DNA from 3 places in the Caulobacter sp. GW456-12-1-14-TSB4 genome. Region 2 is predicted to be linked to each of the others. Evidence: predicted binding sites of a transcription regulator. Region 2 holds the regulator's gene; each other region holds the start of a gene.
What was found. Region 2 encodes LexA, which represses DNA repair genes until DNA is damaged. Its sites were predicted from a motif close to ATGTTCNCNANNTGTTCT; they were not measured.
Positions count from the first base shown of each region.

Region 1 (7,442 bases), on a different contig from region 2:
TTACGTCCGCGCCGGCGCGCCGCCGCCGCCGACCCGCAACGTCCTGGCCTCGCCCCGCAATGACGGCTCGCGCCTGGTCCTGACCGCGCGGGTCACCGAGGGCGAGACGGTGTTGGGCTCGGTCTATCTGCGCACGGTGCTGGAATCGCCCGCCCGCCGGGCCATGCGCTATGCGGGCTTTGCCTTGCTGATCGGCATGGCGGCCCTGCTGGTCGCCGTGCTGGGCGCCGCCAATGCTCGCGAGGCCGAGGCCTATCGCCGCCTGAGTCGCGAGACCCGCGAGCGCGAGAAGGCCGAGGACGCCCTGCGTCAGTCGCAGAAGATGGAGGCCATGGGCCAGCTGACCGGCGGGGTAGCGCATGACTTCAACAACCTGCTGATGGTCGCCTCCAGCGGTCTGGACCTCCTGGAGCGCACCACCGACCCCACACGCCGCGAGCGCCTGCGCACGGGCATCCGCCAGGCCATCGACCGCGGCGCCAGCCTGACCCAGCAGCTGCTGGCCTTCTCGCGCCGCGCGCCGCTGAAGCCGGAAGTGGTCGATATCGAAAAGCGCCTAGTCGGCATGCACACCCTGCTGGACCGCTCGCTGCGCGAGGACGTGGCGGTCGAGATGAAGCTGGCCCCCGACCTGTGGCGCGTCGAGGTCGACGCCTCGCAGCTGGAAGTGGCGGTGCTGAACATCGCCATCAACGCCCGCGACGCCATGCCCGACGGCGGCACCATCACCATCGAGGGCCGCAACGAGCCTTCGGGCAAGCCGGACGGCGTGGGCGACATGGTGCGCCTGTCGATCCGCGACACCGGCGTCGGCGTCGCGCCCGAAGTGCTGAGCCGACTGTTCGAGCCGTTCTTCACCACCAAGGCGGTCGGCAAGGGCACAGGGCTGGGCCTGTCCCAGGTCTATGGCTTCGCGCGCTCGTCGGGCGGCGAGGCGGGGATCGAGAGCGTGCTGGGCGAGGGCACGACGATCTGGATGCGGATCCCGCGCTCGACCAAGGCCCTGGCGCAGGAGGCCGTGTCGATCGCCTTGCCGGGGCCGGGAGACACCGAGCGCCGCATCCTGATGGTCGAGGACGACGACAGCGTCGCCCAGCTGGTCGAGGAGATGCTGCGCGAGCTGGGCTATGACGTGGTCCGGGCCGGCGACGCCCTGGCGGCGCTGGAGACCCTGCGCCAGGACATCGCCTTCGACCTGGTGTTCAGCGACATGGTCATGCCGGGCGATGTCGGCGGGCTGGACCTGGCGCGCGACATCCAGCGGCTGCGGCCCGACCTGCCGGTCATCCTGACCACCGGCTACAGCGCCGCCGCCGCCGCCGCGACGAACGAGGGCCGGCGGGTGCTGATCAAGCCCTACCGCATCGAGTTGCTAGCCACCGAGCTGGACGCGGTGTTCTCGGGCGTCAAGCGGGCGAGCTAAGTCGGTCGACTGTCGGTCTTCCGACACTGAAAATGCTTTTCAATTAAGAGTTTATCGCAAGAGGAACACGCGTTGAGGCGTGCGGGTTTGTTGGCGGTCGGGGGACATCCGAGGGAGAATTTCCATGGCCGCCGCTACCAAGACCACGACCAAGTCCGCCAAGCCGCGCCGCACGCGTCGCACCGCCCGCCGCGATCCGCTGGCCATCAGCCTGCTCAAGAAGGACCACCGCGAGGTGGCCGCCATGTTCGACGAGTACGAGCAGCTGGAGAGCGACGCCGAGAAGCTGGCCCTGTTCAACAAGATCGCCCTGGCCCTGAAGGTCCACACCCAGATCGAGGAAGAGATCCTCTATCCGGAGGAGCGCGGCGAGGTCGATGACGACCTGCTGGACGAGGCCTATGTCGAGCACGACGGGGCCAAGAAGCTGATCGCCGAGATCGAGGCGATGAAGCCCGGCGACCAATATTACGACGCCAAGGTCAAGGTGCTGGGCGAGTACATCACTCACCACGTCAAGGAAGAGGAACAACCCGGCGGCCTGTTCTCGCAAGCCAAGAAGGGCGACGAGGACCTGGAGGCCATGGGTGAGCGTATGAAAGCCCGCAAGGAAGAGCTTATGGCGGAGTACGGCGGCAAGGCCGCTCATTAGCCGCTGACTTTTCTCCTCCCCCTTTGGGGGAGGTGGCCCAGAGGGCCGGAGGGGGCAGCGCGGCCTATGCCGAGCTGCCCCCTCAGTCGGCTTCGCCGCCAGCTCCCCCAAAGGGGGAGCAGAGCCCCGCCAGCTCCCCTGCCAGCCGCAGATCCTCCACGAACTCCCCATAAGCCCGCGCCCGCGCCTCCTCGTCCGGCAGGCGCAGCAGGAACGACGGGTGATAGGTCACCACGCCCTGGGCCTGGTCCGATAGTGGCAGCGCCTTGCCGCGATTGGCGCCGATCGGCGTCGGCTTGCCGATCACGCCCAGCGCCGCCGTCGCGCCCAGCATGACGATCACCCTTGGCTTCACCAGCCGCCGCTCGGCGTCCAGCCACCAGCGGCAGGCGGTGACCTCGCCTCGATCGGGGGTCTTGTGGATGCGCCGCTTGCCGCGCGGCTCGTGCTTGAAGTGCTTCACGGCGTTGGTGACATAGGTCCGGTCGCGCGCCACGCCGGCCTCGGCCAGGGCCCTGTCGAACACCTGGCCGGCGGGGCCGACGAAGGGCCGGCCCGCAAGGTCCTCCTGGTCGCCGGGCTGTTCGCCGACGAACATCAGCCGCGCCTTGGCCGCCCCTTCGCCCGGCACGCCCTGGGTGGCGTCACGCCAGAGGTCGCAGCGGCGGCACAGCTCGACCCCGGCGGCGATGTCGTCCAGCGAGGTCGGCAGCGAGCCGTCATACGAAGCGTCGCGGGCGTGGCGCAGGGCGGCCTTCAGCTTGCGTTCGGGCGGCTTGCTGGGATGGGCGGCGACCATGGCCGTGGCGCGCTCCTGCGCGGTTTCGATCAGCTCCGGAATGAGCGCCGCCTCGGGCAGGTTCCGCCAGTAGCGCTTGGGCATCTCCTGGCGCATCTGTTTCGGGTTCAGGCGGGCAGGGTTGAAGATCGAGGCGTAGTAGGTGCGCCAGAGCTCTTCCTGGGCGTCCTCGGACGGCGCGTCGGCGGGATCGGCGCCTTCGGACACCATCAGCCGCTCGCGGTCCCAAGCCACGCAGGCGTCGGGCGTCAGGATGGTCCAGTCCATATTGGTGAAGCGGCGGACGAAGAAGCCGGCGGTGGCCTCGGTGACGCGGTGAGCCGGCTCGAACCAGGCGGCGTAGGTCTCCATCGCCGCGCCCTCGATCAGCCGAAAGCGCACGAAGGCCTTCATCTTGTGGGCCGAGCGGCTGACGGCCTTGGCCATGTCGCGGGCCCGGGCCATGTCGGGATCGGCCGGATTGTCGATCAGCCGCGGTTCGCGCTCCAGCCGCCAGAGGATGCGGTAGAGCAGGGCGAAGCGATCCGCCGCGCGGTTCTGGATCACCTGCTCGGCCAGCTCGACGAAGGCGGCGGGGACGGTGAAACTGCCTCCGGTGACAGGCGGGGCAGGGGCGTCGAAGTCGAACAGCTCCCGCTCCACGGTCCACACCACCGCCTGCGGCTCCACGCCTTCGGCCCGCAGCGCCCGCGCGGCCGCGCGCCAGCCGGCGAAGTCGATCTCGGACGCCAGCCGCACCACGCGCATCAGAACAGGCTCAGTTGCTGGGGCGGGACGAGCGCCGCCTTCAGGCTCTCGCGATCGGTCAGGGCGCCCGGCGTCCAGTCGGCGGTGACCACGAAGGCCCTGGCGCGCTTCAGGACGGCCCCGACGCGCTTGAGATCATCGAGGGTCAGGCGCGTCACCTTGCGGGCCGCCAGGATGCGCTCCACGGCCTTGGCGCCGATGCCCGGCACACGCAGCAGCGTTTCCTTGTCGGCGGTCTGGATATCGATCGGGAACTTCGCCCGGTTGCGCAGCGCCCAGCTGGTCTTGGGATCGACGGTGAGGTCCAGGTCCTCGCCCTCGGCGACGATCTCGGGCCGCTCGAAGCCGTAGAACCGCATCAGCCAGTCGGCCTGGTACAGGCGGTGCTCGCGCAGCAACGGCGGCCGCGCCAGGGGCAGGCGATGGCTGGCGTCCGGGATCGGGCTGAAGGCGGAGTAGTAGACTCGGCCCAGGCGATACGCGCCGTAGAGGTTGGCGCTGCGGGCCAGGATGTCGCCGTCCTTGGCCGCATCCGCCCCGACGATCAGCTGGGTCGACTGGCTGCGGGCGAAGGACCGCTTGCCGGCCTTCTTGGCCGGTTCGGCGTGGTCGTCGATCGCCAGGCGCATGCGGCCCATGGCGCGCTTGATGTCGGTGGGGCTCTTCTCGGGGGCGAGGGCCGCCAAATCGTCGTCGCGCGGCAGCTCGATATTGATCGACACCCGGTCGGCATAGAGCCCGGCCTCGGCCGCCAGCTCCGGCGAGGCCTCGGGGATCAGCTTCAGGTGGATGTAGCCTCGGAAGTCGTGGTCCAGCCGCAGCGACTTCGCCACCCGGACCATCTCCTCCATCGTGTAGTCGCCCGTGCGGATGACGCCCGAGGACAGGAACAGGCCCTCGATATAGTTGCGCTTGTAGAAGTTCAGGGTGAGGTCGACGACCTCCTTCACCGTGAACCGCGCCCGGGGCGTGTTCGAGGACACGCGGTTGATGCAGTAGGCGCAGTCGTAGATGCAGAAGTTGGTCAGCAGGATCTTCAGCAGGCTGATGCACCGCCCGTCGGGCGCATAGGCGTGGCAGATGCCCATGCCCTCGGTCGAGCCGATACCCTGGCCGCCGACGGAGTTTCGTTTCTCGGCGCCGGAGGAGGCGCAGGACGCGTCGTACTTGGCGGCGTCGGAGAGAATAGCGAGCTTGCGTCTGAGATCGAGAACGGCCATGCGGCCTAAGTTATCGTTCTCTTTTTGTTCTGAATAGTCTTCACGCGCGACAGAGGCATGGAGCACAATGTCGCGCGTGAATAGCAACGTCGAGAAGCGGACACTTGAGCGTCCGCCTCTCGCCGAAAGGCTTAGCCGTTGACGGCGTCCTTCAGTTGCTTGGCCGGCGTGAAGGCGACCTTCTTGCTGGCGGCGATTTCGATGGTCGCGCCCGTGGCCGGGTTGCGGCCGGTGCGGGCCGGCTTGGCCTGGACCTTGAACTTGCCGAAGCCCGGGATCGAGACTTCTTCGCCCTTCACGGCGGCGTCGGAGATCGACTTGAAGACGCCGTCGATGATGGCCTTGGCTTGGGTCTTGGTCAGCTTGTCGTCAGCGGCGACAGCGGCGTCGACCAGATCGGAAACGTTCGTCATCTCTAAGCTCATTCCTGTGAATCAGGGAAATGTAAGCCTGACGAGCCCGATCGCGTTTGTCACCCGTTAGGGAAGGTTAAAAAGCCGATTCACGGGGACAAAACGCCCGTGGGCCGGGGATTTTTACGAATTCGCCGCCTGCGGAACGGTCAAGCTGGGCGAAAAAGCGTTAACGACCGTCCGCAAAGCTGACTTTCGCCTGATTCACTGAAGGCCTCACTGAAGGGCGATTCCCGCCTGAGTCGGGGTCCAGCGAGCCCGGCGCCAGGCCAGCGGGCTCTGGCCGACATGCTGGCGGAAGAGGCGCGACAGGTGGCTCTGGTCGGCCAGGCCGACGGTCAGGGCGATCTGCGAGAGCGGCTCGCTGGTGGTCAGCATCAGGTCGCGGGCAAGGGCCATGCGCTCGGCGGTGATGTAGGCGTGGGGAGCGACGCCGAAGCTCTGCTTGAAGGCGCGGCCGAAGTGGCTGACCGACAGACGCGCCAGGCCGGCCAGTTCCTCGACCGAGATGTTGCGGTCCAGATTGCCGTCGATATGGGCCTCGACCATCCGCACCTGCCAGGGGGCGAGACCGCCACGGGCGATGTCGAAAGCGGCTTCGCGGTCCTGGGTTTCGCTGCGGACCTGGATCTTGCTGGCGTCCATCGTCTTGCTCCGGGGTGTGTGTTTCCTTGAGCAAAGGAGTAGGCGCACGGCGTTCGGTCGATAATCCGGTGTTTTGGTTCTTCAGTGTTTCCAAAACTGCACTAATGCGCGGAGGGGGAGCTATTGGGCGATGGGGGCTTCTCTTCCCTTGTCATCCCGGAAGCCTCGCAGAGGCTGTCCGGGACCCAGGGGGTGCGTGAATGCTGTGCCGGCCGCCCCTGGGTCCCGGACAAGCGCTTCGCGCTTTCCGGGATGACAAGGTTTAGGGAAGCTGTTCGGTCGAGGCCGGAGCGTCGCTCGTGATCAATGCTCGATCCCGTGCGCCCAGGGCTGGCGGGAGAAGTTCTCGCGCAGGAATTCCAGCAGCACCCGCATCCGCGCCGGCCGGGCGCGGCCCGGCGGGGTGACCAGGTGCACGGGGACGGGGACCAGGGTCCAGTCCTTGAGGACCTCCACCAGCTGGCCCGACTGCAGCTCGTTCCAGATATAGACCTCGGGCTGCAGGGTCAGGGCCAGGCCCTCCAGCAGCATGGGCACCGCCGCCAGGCCGTTGTTCATGCGGAACGTCCCCTGGACCATCACCAGGCGCTCGCCGTGCACCGGGTGGAAGAAGCGCCACTCCTGGGCCTCGCGCACATGGGTGTAGACCATGATCGGCATCTTCAGGACGTCTTCGGGCTGCTCGGGATAGCCGTACTTCTCGAACAGGGCCGGGGCGCCGACCACCGGCAGGCGGTGGGCGAACAACCGACTGGCCCGCATCGAGGAGTCGGCCAGCTGCCCGACCTTGATCACGCCGTCGAAGCCGTCGGCGATCAGGTCGATCTTGTTGTCGGTGATGTGCAGGTCGAGTTCGATCTCGGGATAGCGCTTGAGGAACTCGGGGACCAGCGGGGCCAGGGTCCGCACCCCGAACGCGCCGGTGCAGGCCAGGCGGATCAGGCCGCGCGGTACGGCGGCCTCCTCCAGGATCTCGGCCTCGATGGTCTCGCCGTCATTGAGGATGCGGGCGGCGCGCTCCAGCGAGGCGCGACCGCTCTCGGTCAGGGACAGTTGGCGGGTGGTGCGGTGGAGCAGGGTGGTGCGCATCCGCTCCTCCAGCCGGGTCACGGCCTTGGAGACGGTGGTCTTGGCCAGGCCCAGCTCCTCGGCGGCGGCGGAGAACGAGCCGCGCTCGGCCACCTTGGCGAAGATCGCCCAGGCCTCGAAGTCCGGCAGATGCGGCATGTGGTGGTTCCCCGAGCGAGTCGCCAAAACGACTTGGGGGATCGAAGCGCGATGCGGGCCTTACGTCACCTGGATTCGCACCTGGGTGACCTCGCGGAGGGCGCGGGAGTAGGGGCACAGCGCATCGGCGTGGGCGACCAGGGTGTTGGCGTCTTCCGAAGCCATGCCGGCTAGGTCGATGGAGAGACCGATGCGCAGGGCCAGCTTCGGATCGTCCTGCGGACGGCCGACAGCGACCGTGGCGGTGACGTTGGCGTCCTGGGCGACGCTCATGTCCAGCTCGGCGGCGGCGGTGCGCAGGGCTTCCAGGAAGCAG
Region 1 covers NZ_JBWKZF010000058.1:1,943-9,384, forward strand. The annotation lists gene AC07YH_RS26200 (ATP-binding protein) at 1-1,423, shown strand, start outside; gene AC07YH_RS26205 (hemerythrin domain-containing protein) at 1,548-2,075, shown strand; gene AC07YH_RS26210 (UdgX family uracil-DNA binding protein) at 2,158-3,621, opposite strand; gene AC07YH_RS26215 (putative DNA modification/repair radical SAM protein) at 3,621-4,841, opposite strand; gene AC07YH_RS26220 (HU family DNA-binding protein) at 4,973-5,254, opposite strand; gene AC07YH_RS26225 (AraC family transcriptional regulator) at 5,471-5,899, opposite strand; gene AC07YH_RS26230 (LysR family transcriptional regulator) at 6,203-7,126, opposite strand; gene AC07YH_RS26235 (Ohr family peroxiredoxin) at 7,187-7,442, opposite strand, start outside.
Region 1: the regulator LexA is predicted to act here: its motif matches at 4,855-4,872, upstream of AC07YH_RS26215 (putative DNA modification/repair radical SAM protein).

Region 2 (7,442 bases):
CCTATGGCGGCGAGGTGATCCGCGCCAAGGCCGTCATGCACGGCAAGGTCAGCAAGGTCCGCCACGACGACAAGGGCATCTTCAAGGGCCTGCCCAACCCGTTCACCGCCACGCGCTACCACTCGCTGGCCGTCCGCCGCGAGGACTTGCCCGCAGAGCTGGAGGTCACCGCCTGGACCGACGACGGCGAGATCATGGGCGTGCAGCACAAGACCCGTCCGGTGTTCGGCGTGCAGTTCCACCCGGAATCGATCGCCACCGAGGGCGGCCACCAGATGCTGGCCAACTTCATGGACCTGGCGAACGTCAAGCGCGACGCGCAGATCTGGGTCTAGGCCGATCATGTCCGACGCTTTCAAGCCGCTGCTGGCCAAGCTGGCCGACGGCCAGACCCTGGGCGACGAGGACGCCGAGGTGTTCTTCGCCGCCTGCCTGCGTGGTGAGCCCTCTCCGGCCCAGGTGGCCGCCGCCGTCACCGCCATGCGCCTGCGCGGCGAGACGGTGGGCGAGATCGCCGCCTGCGCCCGCGCCATGCGCCGCGCCGCCGTCCAGCTGGAGCATCCGTACGAGGTCATCGACGTCTGCGGCACCGGCGGCGATGGCCTGCACACGCTGAACATCTCCACGGCGGTCGGCTTCGTGGCCGCCGGTGGAGGTCTCAAGGTCGCTAAACACGGCAACCGCGCCATCACCTCCAAGTCCGGCACCGCCGACGTGCTGACCGCCCTGGGCGTCAATATCGACGCCACGCGCGAGCAACAGCGCAAGGCGCTGGACGAGGTCGGCATCTGCTTCCTGTTCGCCCAGGCCCATCACGGCGCGATGAAGCACGTCTCGCCGATCCGCCAGCAGCTAGGCTTCCGCACCATCTTCAACCTGCTGGGCCCGCTGACCAATCCGGCCGGCGCCAAGCGTCAGGTGGTCGGCGTCTCAGCCCCGCGCTTCGTCGAGCCGATCGCCAAGGCCCTGGGCGCGCTGGGCGCGGAGCGCGCCTGGTCGGTGCACGGCTCGGGCATGGACGAGCTGACCACCACGGGCGAGACCGAGGTCGCCGAATGGCGCGACGGCCGCATCCATCTGTTCAAGATCACGCCGGAGGCCGTCGGCCTGCCGCGCGCCTCGCTGTCGGACATCACCGGCGGTGATCCGGACTTCAACGCCGCCGCCCTCACCCGCCTGTTCGACGGCGAAAAGGGCGCCTATCGCGACATCGTGCTGCTGAACGCCGCCGCGGCCTTCCTGGTCGCCGACAAGGTCGAGACCCTGGTCGAGGGCATCGAACTGGCCGCCGACGTCATCGACGAAGGCCGCGCCAAGGTCGCCCTCGCCGGCCTGGTGGCCGCCACCAATACGGAAGCACCCGCGTGACCGACATCCTCGCCAAGATCGCCGCCTACAAGCGTGACGAGGTCACCGACCGCAAGCGCCGCCGCACGCTGGGCGCTCTCGAAAACGCGGCCAAGAACGCCTCGTCGCCGCGCGGCTTCAAGCGCGCCCTGATCCACGGCCACGCGCCCGGCAAGCTGTCCCTGATCGCCGAGATCAAGAGGGCCTCGCCGTCCAAGGGCCTGATCCGCGCTGACTTCGATCCGCCGGCCCTGGCTCGCAACTATGAAGCCGGCGGCGCAGCTTGCCTGTCGGTGCTGACCGACGGCCCCAGCTTCCAGGGCGCCGACGCCTATCTGATCGACGCCCGCGCCGCGACCGCCCTGCCCTGCATCCGCAAGGACTTCCTGGTCGATCCCTGGCAGGTGGCCGAGAGCCGCGCCCTGGGCGCCGACGCCATCCTGGTCATCCTGGCGATGATCGACGACGTCCTGGCCGCCGAGCTGATGGCCGAGGCCAAGCGCCTGGGCATGGACGCCCTCGTGGAAGTCCATGACGAGGCCGAGATGGAACGCGCCGGCGCCCTGGGCTCGGATCTCGTCGGCATCAACAATCGCGACCTGAAGAGCTTCGTCGTCGACCTGGCCGTCACCGAACGGCTGGCGGCGCAGGCTCCGAAGAACGCCCTGCTGGTTACCGAAAGCGGCCTCTTCACCCACGACGACGTCGTGCGGATGGAAGCCGCCGGCGCCAAGGCCATGCTGGTTGGCGAAAGCCTGATGCGCCAGGCCGACGTCACGGCCGCCACCAAGGCCCTGCTCGGCTGACGGATCGGGTACGCGCCATCTGGCGTTTTCCGTCCCGCCCGATCACAGTCTCCTCAACAAGAAGCCGCCACGCGAGGAAACGCGCATGCATTGGATCGCCCGCGTGGTGAACTGGTCCCTCGTCGCCTTCTTCAAGCGCGAGGGCTGGACGATCGAGGGCGCGGCCCCGACCACGACCCGCAAGTTCGTGATCATCGCCGCGCCGCACACCAGCAACTGGGACTTCGTCTACTTCCTGGGCGCGGCCGACGCGCTGAACCTGAAGCTCAGCTTCATGGGCAAGGCCTCGCTGTTCCGCTGGCCGTTCGAGAGGCTGATGAAGGACCTGGGCGGCGTGCCGATCGACCGCTCGCAATCGCGCGACACGGTCCAGGCCATGGCCGACGAGTTCGCCCGGCGCGACGAGTTCATGCTGACGATCGCGCCCGAGGGCACGCGCGGCAAGGCCGGCGGCTGGAAGACCGGCTTCTACAACATCGCCCTGAAGGCCGGCGTGCCGATGGTGCCCGGCTTCATGGACTACAAGCGCAAGGTGGTCGGCCTGGGTCCGGCCATGACGCCCAGCGGCGACTACGAGAAGGACCTGGCCGTGCTGGCGGCGTTCTATGCGCCGGTCACGCCCAAGCATCCGGAACTGAAGAGCGCCGTTGGCTGAAGCTTGATCGCTCGCTAGGGTCCCGCCGCTCTTCCTGAAAGGAATCGGATGCGGGCGTTCCTGTCCAAGCTTCGTCGCGCGCTGTCGCTGACGCCCACGCCGCCGCCGGCCGTTGACGCCGTCGCCGCGCCGCAGGAGCTCTGGCACCTGGTCGGCGCCGCCGACGCCGACTTCATCCGCGTGGGCCAGCAGTTCAAGGAGCTGTTCGTCGCCGCCGGCCTGCAGCCGCACCACGCCTTCCTCGACGTCGGCTGCGGCATCGGCCGCGCCGCCGCCCCGCTGGTCGACTATCTGAATGATGCCGGCCGCTATGCCGGTTTCGACGTCATGGCCCAGGCCATCGACTGGTGCAAAGCCAACATCGCCGTCGGCGACCCGCGCTTCGAGTTCGTCCACGCCGACATGCACAGCGACCGGTACAATCCGGGCGGCGCGCAGCCGGCCAGCGCCTTCGTCTTCCCCTATCCGGACGCCAGCTTCGACTATGTCTGGCTGGGCTCGGTGTTCACCCACCTGCTGGCCGCCGACCAGGCCCAGTTCGCGCGCGAGATCGCCCGGGTGCTCAAGCCCCACGGCACCAGCATCGTCTCCTGGTACCTGATCGACGAGGAGGCCCGCGCCAACACCGGCAATGGCCAGATCGCCTTCGACTTCGTCCACGCCCTGGACGGCTGCTGGACCGCGACGCCGGAACTGCCCGAGGCGGTGATCGGCTACGACCTAGAGCCGATCCTGGCGCAGTACGAGGCCCTGGGCCTCGACGTGCTGAACCAGGCCCTGGGCGTCTGGCGCCGCCAGCCGATGCAGGACCAGGACATCATCATCGCCCGCAAGCGCGCCTGAAAGCTTTCGTTAAGCTTTTGATTCTGGGCGCTATTTGCCTTACCGGCCAAGCTAGCTATTGATTTTCCTCGCCTTTCTCGGGCGAACGACGCTCGACTTGACTTTAACGCGGAACGCCTAGAGAACATTCGCAAGGTTTGCGGTTTGTTCCGCGCTCCAGCCGAGGTCATCATGCTCACCCGCAAGCAGCACGAACTGCTGATGTTCATCCACGAGCGGATCAAGGAGACCGGCGTCTCCCCCTCGTTCGACGAGATGAAGGAGGCCCTGGACCTGGCGTCCAAGTCGGGCATCCACCGGCTGATCACGGCCCTGGAAGAGCGCGGCTTCATCCGCCGCTTGGCTCACCGGGCCAGGGCGCTGGAGGTGGTGAAGCTGCCGCAGCAGGCCACGACGGCCGCCCCGCCCAAGGGCCGTGGCGCGTTCCGCCCGCAGGTGTTCGAGGGCGGCGGTTCGCCCCCGCCCTCGCCGGTCTCGTCCTCCGCTCCGGCCAATGACAGCCGCGACCTGCCGATCCTGGGCAAGATCGCCGCCGGCACCCCGATCGACGCCATCCAGCACGAGCGCGAGCGCCTGCCGGTGCCCGAGGCCATGCTGGGCAATGGCGAGCACTATGTCCTCGAGGTGCAGGGCGACTCGATGATCGAAGCCGGCATCCTCGACGGCGACTACGTGATCATCAAGAAGGGCGACACCGCCACCTCGGGCGAGATCGTCGTCGCCCTGGTCGGCGAGGAAGCCACCCTCAAGCGCCTGCGCAAGAAGGGCGGCTCGATCGCCCTGGAAGCCGCCAACCCGAAATACGAGACCCGCATCTTCGGCCCCGACCAAGTCGAGGTGCAGGGTAAGCTGGTGGGCCTGATCCGCCGCTACCACTAGGCCGTTTCGGCGACTTGAGAATTGGCCCCGACCTCGCTTGAGGATCGGGGCCTTTTCGTATCGGGGCTACAGCCGCCCCTCCTCCGCCAGCCGCTTGGCGGCGGCGTCGAAGCCGGCCCAGGCGGCGACGGCCAGGCCCGCGCCGGTGCTGACCCGGCGCACGCCCAGCGCGCCCAGGCTCTCGACCGACATGTCGCCGCCCCAGAACAGGATGTTGACCGGCTTGGGCGCCACGGCCTCGACGATGGCCTTGATCTCGTCCGGATCGGTGACCGCCGGGGCGTAGAGGCAGTCCGCGCCGGCGGCGGCATAGGCCTTCAGGCGCTCCAGGGTCGGGGCGAGGTCGCGGGCGCCACGCAGATAGCCTTCGGTGCGGCCGACCAGGATCACGTCCTGACCCGAGGCGTCGATGGCGGCGCGGGCGGCCTTCAGACGCTCGACGGCGACCGGCAGGTCATAGAGCGCCGAGCCCGACCAGTCCTCGATCGACAGGCCCGAAACGCCGACCTCGATGGCCAGGGTGACGCTTTCGCCAACGCCCTCGGCGCTATCGGCGAAACCGGCCTCGAAATCGGCGTTCACAGGCAGGTCGGTGGCGGCGCACAGCATCTTGAGATGTTCGATGACCTCGTCGCGCGTGACCTGGCCGTCGTCCTTGCCCAGGGCCCAGGCCATGCCGGCGCTGGTCGAGGCTAGAGCCTGGAAGCCCTGCTTCTCCAGCCGCCTAGCGCTGCCGATATCCCACGGGTTCGGGAGGGCGAAGCAGCCCTCGGCATGCAGGGCGCGGAAGGCCGCGCGGCGGGCGGCGAACGGGTTCGACATGGCGGCAACTCCTGTGGTGCTGCTGAAGCTTTACCCGCCGCTGGTGACATCGGCTGTCAGCAGGCGGCTCTCCTCTGGACGACTCCACGGCCGATCGCCGCGCAATGGCTGAGCCCAGACGATGCGCCAACCGTTGGAACGGCGATAGAGTTCTGCGGCGCCGCCGCGGGCGAAATCCTCGGCCGCCAGCAGCACGGTCTCGGCGCAGAGCGGCGGAGTCCTGGGCGGCGCCGGCCCACGGATCACCACGACTTCGCTGCGGATGCACAGGCCCGACAACGTCTCGGCGTCGGGCGTCTTTCGGCCCCAGACCAGTGACAGCCGCACGGGCGCGCCCAGTTCCGGCGCGCAAATCCGCTTGTCGCAGGCGTAGAGGCTCCAGGTCGCCGGCGTCAGGCCGCGCCGACGCGCCCACAGCTCGGCCCCGAACCGCTTGGCGTCGGTGCGCAGCAGCACGGCCGCGTCGCCGGAGCGGACGGCGGCCGTCGCCCCGTCATTGGCGATCCAGGCGTCCGGCGGCGCAGGCCTGGGCCATAGGGCGACCGCCAGGGCCAGGGGCGCGCCGATCCAGCGCAGGCGGCCGCGCCACAGGCACAGGACCATCAGACCCAGGAAAGCGACCACCAGCACCTGCGGCGGCGCGCTGGCGACGATCCGCTGCGCGCCGTGCGCATCGGCGAAGCCGTTGGCGATGGCCAGCATGGCGTCGACGCCCCAGCCAGCCACGGCCAGGAACGGCGCGCCCAGGCCGAACGGCTCCAGCAGGGTCCCGACCGCCAGGAACGGCATGATCACGAACGACGACAGCGGCGCGACCGCCAGATTGGCCGGCAGGCCCCAGACGGCGACGCGGTTGAAGTGCTGCATGGCGAACGGCGCGGTGGCCAGGCCCGCCACCAGGCTCGCCGCGACCGAGGCCGCCAGCCAGGTGAAACCCGCCTGCGGCCAGCGGATCCACCATGGCGTCGAAATCTCCTTCACCGGCTGCGGCCAGCTCTCGGCCAGGGCCACCAGGGCGGCGGTGGCGGCGAAGGACATCTGGAAGCCGGGCTCGCCGGCGGTCTCGGGCTTCATCGCCAGGATCACCAGCGCCGCCACGGCCAGGCCGTGCAGGGTGATCGCCCGGCGGTCGAACAGGATGGCCAGGAAGGCGACGCTGGCGGTGATCGCCGAGCGCTCGGCCGGGGGCGGCGCGCCGGAGATGACCAGATAGGCCAGCACCGCTATCAGCCCCGCCACGGCGGCGATCTTCTTGCCCGGCGCCCGCAGCGCCAGCCACGGCCAGGCGGCGACGCCCAGCCGCACCGCGCCGAACATGAAGCCGCCGACGATGGCCATGTGCAGGCCTGAGATCGAAATGATGTGCGCCAGGCCCGAGGCACGCATGGCGTCGGTCTGCGCCTGGGGAATCCACGCCTCGTGGCCGGTGACCATGGCCGCCCCGAGCCCGCCGCTGGTCGGTCCCATTCTGTTGTAGATCCGTTGCGCCAAGTCCCAGCGGAAAGCGTTGATCGCCATGGTCAGGCTCAGTCGCCAGGGCGGCGGATCGAGGCCTGTCTCCCCCAGCTCGCCGATCACGAACCCCACGCCGCCGATCGAGTCGAACCAGGCGTCGCGGGCGAAGTCGTAGGATCCGGGCGCAGCCGGCGGCGGCGGCGGTCCCAGCATGGCCCGCAGTCGCACCGCTTGCCCTGGCGCCGGCGTCTCGTTCTCGCCGATCGTCACCCGAATGCGGCGAGGCGTGCGCTCCGGCGGCAGGCCGGACACGGTCACCGGCGCGATCAGCAAACGCGTCCCGCCCGCGCCGGGACTGACCACGTCCACGACAAAGCCGTCCACCCGCCGCACGACCCGCTCCCCAGCCATCCGTGGAGCCGCCACGCGGTCGCTGCGAATCTTGGCGGCCAGACCGCCGGTAGCCCCGAACGCCATCAGACTGACCAGCACGACGAAGCCACGTGGCGCGTTCCAGCGCTGGCCGGTCCACCAGATCGCCGCCAGCGCTCCAGCCGCCAAAGCCAGCATCCAGAGCTTCGGCTCGACTCCAGCTTCCAGATAGCCCGCCGCGCCGAGACCGAACGCCACCGGCG
Region 2 covers NZ_JBWKZF010000013.1:7,076-14,517, forward strand. The annotation lists gene AC07YH_RS13780 (anthranilate synthase component II) at 1-335, shown strand, start outside; gene trpD (anthranilate phosphoribosyltransferase) at 343-1,368, shown strand; gene trpC (indole-3-glycerol phosphate synthase TrpC) at 1,365-2,153, shown strand; gene AC07YH_RS13795 (lysophospholipid acyltransferase family protein) at 2,239-2,808, shown strand; partial or broken gene AC07YH_RS13800 (class I SAM-dependent methyltransferase) at 2,851-3,651, shown strand; gene lexA (transcriptional repressor LexA) at 3,823-4,530, shown strand; gene AC07YH_RS13810 (isocitrate lyase/PEP mutase family protein) at 4,597-5,352, opposite strand; gene AC07YH_RS13815 (ComEC/Rec2 family competence protein) at 5,383-7,442, opposite strand, start outside.

Region 3 (7,442 bases), on a different contig from region 2:
CACTTCGAAATCGACAGTGACGGCGCGACGACCACCGAAATCGTCGAGGCAGCGGACCAAAACGCCGCAATTCGCCAGGCGTTGCTGTTGATTTCCGAAATCCTGCGTGACCACGGCCTGTCCAGCCAGGAGGCCATTACCGTTGGCCTCCTGGTGCGCGACGCCGACGGCCAAGTGGTGTGGAGCGGCGGCGCGACCGGCGGCCAGACGGGTTCGGGCGTGGAACAGGCCATCGGCGTCCGCGCTCCCTAGAGAGCAAAGAAAGGCGCCGCCATGACCCGCACCGAGCAAACCCCCGCCCCGCCGCCCAAGTCCACGCCCAAATCGCCCGAGCCGCCCGGCGACATCCCCGCGTCGCCGACCGACGGGCGCCTGGGCCCGGCCGGGGATCCGGCCGAAGGCAAGCGCGAGGCCTGATGGCCAAGGTCGCCCTCGTCGAGGCCCAGGCCATGGAAGCGCGTTCGGCGCCGGTCCTGCCTTCGGAGCCGGGATGGTGGTATGAGCCCAAGTGGGACGGCTTTCGCTGCCTGGCCTTTCGCCAGGGCGGCGCGGTGATCCTGCAGGCCAAGTCAGGAAAGCCCTTGACCCGCTACTTTCCCGAGGTGGTCGAGCGGCTGCTGGCGCTGCCCCAGGAAAGCTTCGCGGTCGATGGCGAGCTGCTGATCCTGGTCGATGGGACGTTCTCGTTCGAGGCCTTGCAGCTGCGGCTTCACCCGGCCCAAAGCCGCATCCAGCGCCTGGCCAAGGAGACGCCCGCCGTCCTGGCGCTTTTCGACATGCTTCAGGCGCCAGACGGCGCGGACCTGCGCGAGCGGCCCCTGAGCACGCGTCACGCAGCCCTGGCCGCGTTCCTGGACGGCCTCGATGATCGCGCCCTGACCCTCACCCCAGGAACGTCTAGGGTCACCCTGGCCCAGACCTGGTTGGACGAGGGCAAGCTCGAAGGTGTCGTCGCCAAGCGTCTGGACGGTCCCTACGCGCAGGGCGAGCGCGCGATGGTCAAGGTCAAGCGCGAGCGGACGGCCGACTGCGTGGTCGGCGGCTTTCGCTATGGCAAGGACAGTGACGTGGTCGCCTCCCTGCTGCTTGGCCTCTATGACGAGGACGGCCGCCTCGATCACGTCGGCTTCACCTCAGGCTTGGCCGCTGTCGATCGGCGCGACCTGACCAAGCGGCTGGAGGCGCTGGCCGGCGGTCCTGGGTTCACCGGCGACGCGCCTGGCGGCCCCAGCCGCTGGTCGGACGAACGCTCCAGCCAATGGACGCCGCTCAAGCCCAAGATCGTGGTCGAGGTGTCCTTCGACCACGTCTCGGCCGGCCGTTTTCGCCACGGCACGCGGCTGATCCGGTTTCGGCCCGACAAGGCGCCGGCGCAATGCCGCAAGGAGCAGATCGCTTAAGCGGTGATCGTTACGCCTGGGGCGCGGCGCGCAGCCACACCTCGACCTTATGGGCCGCGCCAGGTCCGTGCTCGTTGAGCGCGATGGCCGCGCGCCAGGCCGACACCTGCGGATGGCGGCTGAAGAACGACAGGTCGTGGGCGGCGTGGACCTCGAAGGTCGCGTCGGCCGGCCGGTCGGGGATCTGGTCTTGACCGGGCGCTTTCGCCGTCTCGGTCGCCGCGCCGGGCTTGAGCCAGACGAGGACCTCCCAATCGTCGACGTCAGCCTGGCCGGTCTTCATCTCCACCTTGTAGGTTTGAACGTCGGGATGCTGATCCCAGAAGGCCTCGTCATGCGGCTTGGCGCGGACGAGAAGGTCGGCGCCTTCGGGGGCGGCGGGCGCGGAGATCGGCGCGGCCTGGGCGGGATCGGACGATGGGGTCTCGAACATCTAAGCCTCCTTTAAGGGCGCGCCGAGCCGGCGCGCGCGTCGTGGGCTTAACGCGCGAGCCGCATCGAAGGCGCTCGAACCGATGCCGAACGGCGGCCTGGAACCGCCAGGCGCCGTAACCCGTTGCAGCTCGCCCAATCTGCTTGGAGCGCCTGGCCGTGTTCACCTATCTCGTCTTTCCCAGCGCCGACGGATGGCGCGTTGAGCTGCAGGACGCGGCCGAGATCGCCGCCTTGCCGACCTTCGCCGCGGCCGAACGCAGGGCCCGCTGGCTGGCCGCCCGCGCCAGCGTCAAGGACCATGACAGCCAGATCCTGCTGCTCGACGCCAGCGGCGCCGTGGTCGGGCGCTGGCAGGCCGAACGCTACACACCCGCCTTTTGCCTGGAGCTTGCCGCATGAGCGATGGAAATTTCGCCGCCATGGCCGACGACGGCCTCACCTTGCCGCCAGCCGCGTTCGCCGGACCGCGCATCCTGCTGGCCGGCCCCGTCGACTACGCCATGTACCAGGCGTTTCGCCAGCAACTGGCCGGCGCCGACCACGAGCTGGTCATCGTCGAGCTTTCGACCCTGGGCGGCGATCCGGAGGTCGCGCGGATGATGGGTGAGGACGTACGCTTCCATAGCGAGATTTCGCCCGACCGCCGCTTCGTGTTCCTGGGTAAGGCGGCGATCTATTCGGCCGGGGCCACCTTCATGAGCTTCTTCGCGCCGGCCAACCGCTACCTGACGCGGGGCACGCGCCTGATGATCCATGAGCGCAAGCTCAACAAAACCCTGGAGCTCAACGGCCCGCTGACCTCCTGCGTGGCGTCGGTCAAGGCGGTCCTGCATGAGATCGAGCACTCGATCGCCATCCAGAACGAGGGCTTCGCCAACCTGATCGCCGGCTCCTCGGTCGACATGGCCACCGTGCTCGAACGCGCCCCGTCCAACTGGTACATCGAAGCCGAGGAAGCCCGGGCTCTGGGCCTGATCCGAGCCGTGATCTGATCACCGATCCCGCGACAATTCGCCTCCGACGCCAACGACGGTCGCGGCTGGCGACATGGGTGAGGGTTTCCCATCTAACAGGCTGACAAACCACGGGAGTTGACGACAGACATGGCCGGCGGCTGGACCCATGACGGCGGTGTGCTCGACCAGATCGAAGACACGGTCATCGACGGCGTGCTGCATGCGCGCGCGCGTCTGCCCAGCGGCGAAGGCGCGCTGACCTGCGACGAATGCGGCGAGGATATTCCGCTGGCCCGGCGCAAGGCCCTGCCCGGCGCGCGCACCTGCGTGACGTGCCAGTCGGGCCGCGACAAGCGCCTGGTCATCGGGGGCATCAACCGGCGCGGCAGCAAGGACAGCCAGCTGCGCTGACAAAGATCATCGGTTCGGCGATCGGCGCGCCTTCACGGCCGCGCCATCACGCGCGATGCCGAGGCGGTCGATGTCTGGCTGCGCGCGCCGTGGAAGGAGGCTATCGCCCTGTAGCGACCCTTGCCGGCCGAGGACCTGCGGGTGATCGACCCGCCGCCCAAGCGCGAGGCCGTGGCGGCCTGAAGAGATTTTGATCCCGAGCCAGGCGGGGCGCGGCGGTCGGCGACGTCATCGGTTGAGGAGGTCGCCATGCTCGAGCAGGATTTTCGCATGTGCGCGCGCACGATCGGCGTCGAGCAGCGCTTGGCCGCCTTGATCCTCGATTGCGAAAAGGCCATGGCCGACTATCCCGAGGGCGGCGATCGCCGCTGGTACTGGCGGCTGGAGGACCAGCACCGCCGGCTGCTATCGCCTGACTTGCGGATGATCGTGGCGGTGACCACGCGCCTGGTCGAGGAGACGCCGGCCTTGGCGCCGCCGGTCGCCGCCGCGCTGCGGGTCCTGCTCGCCAAGCGCCCAGACCTGGCGCCGTTCCACACGCGGCTGGTGGCGATGAGCCGTCTAGGCGCTTCCCCGCGCGCCCTGGCGAGCTAGGCTCGCCGGCCACCCTTGCGCGGTTAGCGCGTTGAGTCGGGATGAGGCTGGCGCTTTCCGATCCCGAGGCTCCGATCGACTACTGGCGCGCCGTCGCGCGGCGCGGCGTCATGGCCGTGGGCTTTTCGGTGTGGCGGTTCGCCGGCGAGACCTGGCTGGGCGCTCGGATGCTGGCGCCCCAGACGGGGCTGGTGCGGCGCGCGGCCTATGCCGCGATCGAGATCGACAAGGCCATCGCCCTGGAGACCGGTCCCGACGAGGGTGTCCGCCAGGCATTGGCCCACGCCCTGGAAGCGGGCCCCGCGCCAGTCCAGCAGGCCGCCTACCAAGCGCTCTTGGTCGAGCGGCTCTGGCGGGCCATCGCGGCTTGCCCGGCCCAACGCCTTGCCGCCCTGGCCGCGCCGCACGAGGACTAACCGCCCTGGGCCCAAGATATGGGCGAACGGTGGGCATCGACACGCCTGACGCGAAGCTTGCGGCAAGGCTTACGTCAGCTTCGGTCGCCGCTGAAAAATTGTGATTCCCGCCAAGGCCTTGCGCTGCCTGGATTCCACGACAAGCGCGCGCCTGCGCCGCACCGGGCGCCGATTGACTCCATGGTCAAGCCGAGAACAAAGCTAGAACAACTTCGTTTTACCTCCGGACATGACCCTGACACCCGCCCCCGCCCCATCGTCGGCTCCAAGCCCGGTCACGCTCGCCGCCCTGCGTCGCCAGGTCCGCGCCGTCGAGGCGCAGGATCGTGCGACCCATGCGGTGCTGCCGTTCGGCGTCGCGCCGCTCGACGCGCGGCTGCCGGGCGGCGGATTGGCGCTGGGGGCCCTTCACGAAGTGGCCGGCGGCGCCGACGAGGCCCTGCACGGCGCGGCGGCGGCGCGGTTCGCGGCCGGCATCCTGGCAAGGGCCCAGGGCGAGGTCCTGTGGTGCCGGCGCCAGGCCGATCTCTTCGCCCCGTCTCTGGCTCAGGTCGGCCTGCCGCCCGAACGGGTGATCTTCGCCGACGCGGGCGACGAGGCCGGCGTGCTGGCGGCCATGGAGGAAGGCTTGCGCTGGCCGGGCCTGGCCGGCGTCGTCGGTGAGGTCGGCAAGCTCTCGATGACCGCTTCCCGGCGCCTCCAGCTGGCGGCCGAGAAAAGCGGGCAACTGGCCATCGCGGTGCGACGATGGCGGCGCGTGGCCGACGCGGCCGATCTTGGCCAGCCGACGGCCGCCCAGACCCGCTGGCGGGTCTCGCCCCTGCCCTCCTCTCCGCTGCCTGTGCCCGGCGTGGGCCGTCCCCGCTGGTTTCTCGAACTTCTCCGCTGCCGCGCCGGCGACGCCTTCGACATCGAGCTAGAAGCCTGTGACGCAAAGGGTCATCTCCGTCTTCCTGCCCCGCTGGCCCACCGACCGGCTGGCGCGCGCGCACGGTCAGGCGATTACAGCCAAGGCCGCGCCGTCGCTTGAGACGGCGTCCGAAGCGCCGATCGTGATGGTCGGGCGGATCGGCCGCCGCCGGGCCATCGCGCACATGAACCTGGCGGCGGCCAAGACCGGCCTGCGCATCGGCCAGGCGATCGCCCACGCCACCGCGCTAGTTCCTGGCCTGGTGTTGCACGACCTGGACGCCGAGGCCGACCTGGCGGCCCTGCAGCGCCTGGCGCTCTGGGCCCAGCGGCTCTATTCGCCCAGCGTCGCGGCCGATCCGCCCGACGGGCTGGTCATCGACGCCACCGGCTGCGCTCACCTGTTCGGCGGCGAGGAGAAAATGCTGATCGACATCCGCGATCGGCTCACCAAGGCGGGCCTATCGGCCAAGGTGGCGATCGCCGACAGTTGGGGCGGCGCCCACGCCCTGGCCCGCTACAGCCTGCGCCCAGTCTTCGTCGTGCCGCCAGGCGCGCTTGGCCGCGAGCTTCATCCCCTGCCGGTCGCGGCCCTGCGCCTGCCCGCCGCGCTCGTCCAGGCCTTGGCCAAGCCGGGCTTGGACACCATCGGCGAACTGGACGCCACGCCCAAGGGGCCCCTAGCCCATCGCTTTGGCCTCGAGCCCATCCGGCGCCTCGACCAGGCTCTGGGCCGTGAGCGCGAGCCGATCGAGCCGGTGTTCGCGCGCGAGACCCTGCGCGCGGCCAAGATCTTCGCCGAGCCGATTGGGGCGCCCGAGACCCTGGCGCGCTATCTGGGCGAGCTGACCGTCGAACTGTGCGCCGCGCTCGAAGGCGCCAGCCTGGGGGCCAGGGCGCTCGACGCCTTCTTCTTTCGGGTCGACAACCGCATCGAGACCGCGCGCCTTGGCCTGTCGGCCCCTTCGCGCGATGCGCCGCGGCTGGCCAAGCTCTTGTGCGAGAAACTCGAGAAGATCGATCCGGGCTTTGGGATCGACAGGATGGTGCTGGCCGCGCCGGGGGCCGAAACCTTGGCCTACAAGCAAGGCGACGCGCTTGCCGGCCGCCGCGCCGGCGCGGATCTGTCGGGCCTGATCGACACGCTCGCCCTAAGACTGGGGGCGCAGAGCGTTTACCGGCTAGCCAGCGCCGACAGCGACATCCCCGAGCGCAGCGTGCGCAAGGCGTCGGCGCTGGAACGGCCAGTCGGCTTTTCCTGGCCCGTCGACTGGCCGCGCCCCACCCGCTTCTTCCCGCGTCCCGAGCCGATCGAGACCGTGGCGCTGCTGCCCGACCAGCCGCCGGCCTCTTTCACCTGGCGCGGGGTGCGCCGGCGCGTGCGCTGCGCCGACGGTCCTGAGCGGGTGTTTGGCGAATGGTGGAAGGCCGACGCCGAGCTGGCGCGTTCGCGCGACTACTTCCAGGTCGAGGACGAAGGCGGCGAGCGCTATTGGATCTTCCGGGACGGCGATGGCGAGGATCCGACCAGCGGCAGCCAGCGCTGGTTCATGGCCGGGGTTTTTGGATGAACAACCTCGCCCAAGCCTTTGAAGACCTTGGCGACTATGTCGAGCTGCATTGCGCCTCCCACTTTTCGCTGCTGCGCGGCGCCTCCTCGCCAGCCGAGCTCTTCGACGAGGCCGCGCGCCTGGGCTATCGGGCTTTGGCGCTGTGCGATCGCAACAGCCTGGCGGGGATGGTCCAAGCCCATGTCGCGGCGAAAGCCGTAGGCCTTCGCCTGATCGTCGGCTGCGAACTGGTGCTGCGCGATGGCATGACCGTGCTGGTCTATCCCACCGACCGGGCCGCCTATGGCCGGCTTTGCCGTCTTCTGTCCCTGGGCAAGGCCCGGGCCGGCAAGGGCGCTTGCGACATCGATCACGCCGACCTGGCCGCCCATGCCCAGGGGCTGATCGCCATCCTCGTCCCCGATCTGGCCGACGATCTTTGCGCCCGCCAACTGGCGCGGCTGTCGGCGATCTTCGGCGCCGACGCCCATGTCGCCCTGACCTTGCGCCGTCGCCCGGGCGAGGCCCTGCGGCTCTACGACCTGGAGCAGCTGGCGCGGGCAGCCGGGGTGACGCCGGTGGCGACCAATCGCGTGCTCTTCCACCACAAGGACCGGCGGATGCTGCAGGACGTTGTCACCTGCATCCGCGAACATACGACCATCGACGACGTCGGCTTTCGGCGCGACCGCCATGCGGGCCGGGAACTGCGGGCGCCGGGCGAGATGGTGCGGCGCTTTTCGCGCCATCCCGCCGCCCTCGACGCTTCGC
Region 3 covers NZ_JBWKZF010000004.1:119,553-126,994, reverse strand. The annotation lists gene AC07YH_RS05285 (DUF6894 family protein) at 1-252, shown strand, start outside; gene AC07YH_RS05280 (hypothetical protein) at 274-417, shown strand; gene AC07YH_RS05275 (ATP-dependent DNA ligase) at 417-1,400, shown strand; gene AC07YH_RS05270 (hypothetical protein) at 1,411-1,833, opposite strand; gene AC07YH_RS05265 (hypothetical protein) at 1,992-2,234, shown strand; gene AC07YH_RS05260 (peptidase S14) at 2,231-2,827, shown strand; gene AC07YH_RS05255 (DksA/TraR family C4-type zinc finger protein) at 2,927-3,202, shown strand; gene AC07YH_RS05250 (hypothetical protein) at 3,452-3,796, shown strand; gene AC07YH_RS05245 (hypothetical protein) at 3,838-4,212, shown strand; gene AC07YH_RS05240 (ImuA family protein) at 4,442-5,242, shown strand; gene AC07YH_RS05235 (DUF6504 family protein) at 5,139-6,692, shown strand; gene AC07YH_RS05230 (error-prone DNA polymerase) at 6,689-7,442, shown strand, end outside.
Region 3: the regulator LexA is predicted to act here: its motif matches at 4,405-4,422, upstream of AC07YH_RS05240 (ImuA family protein).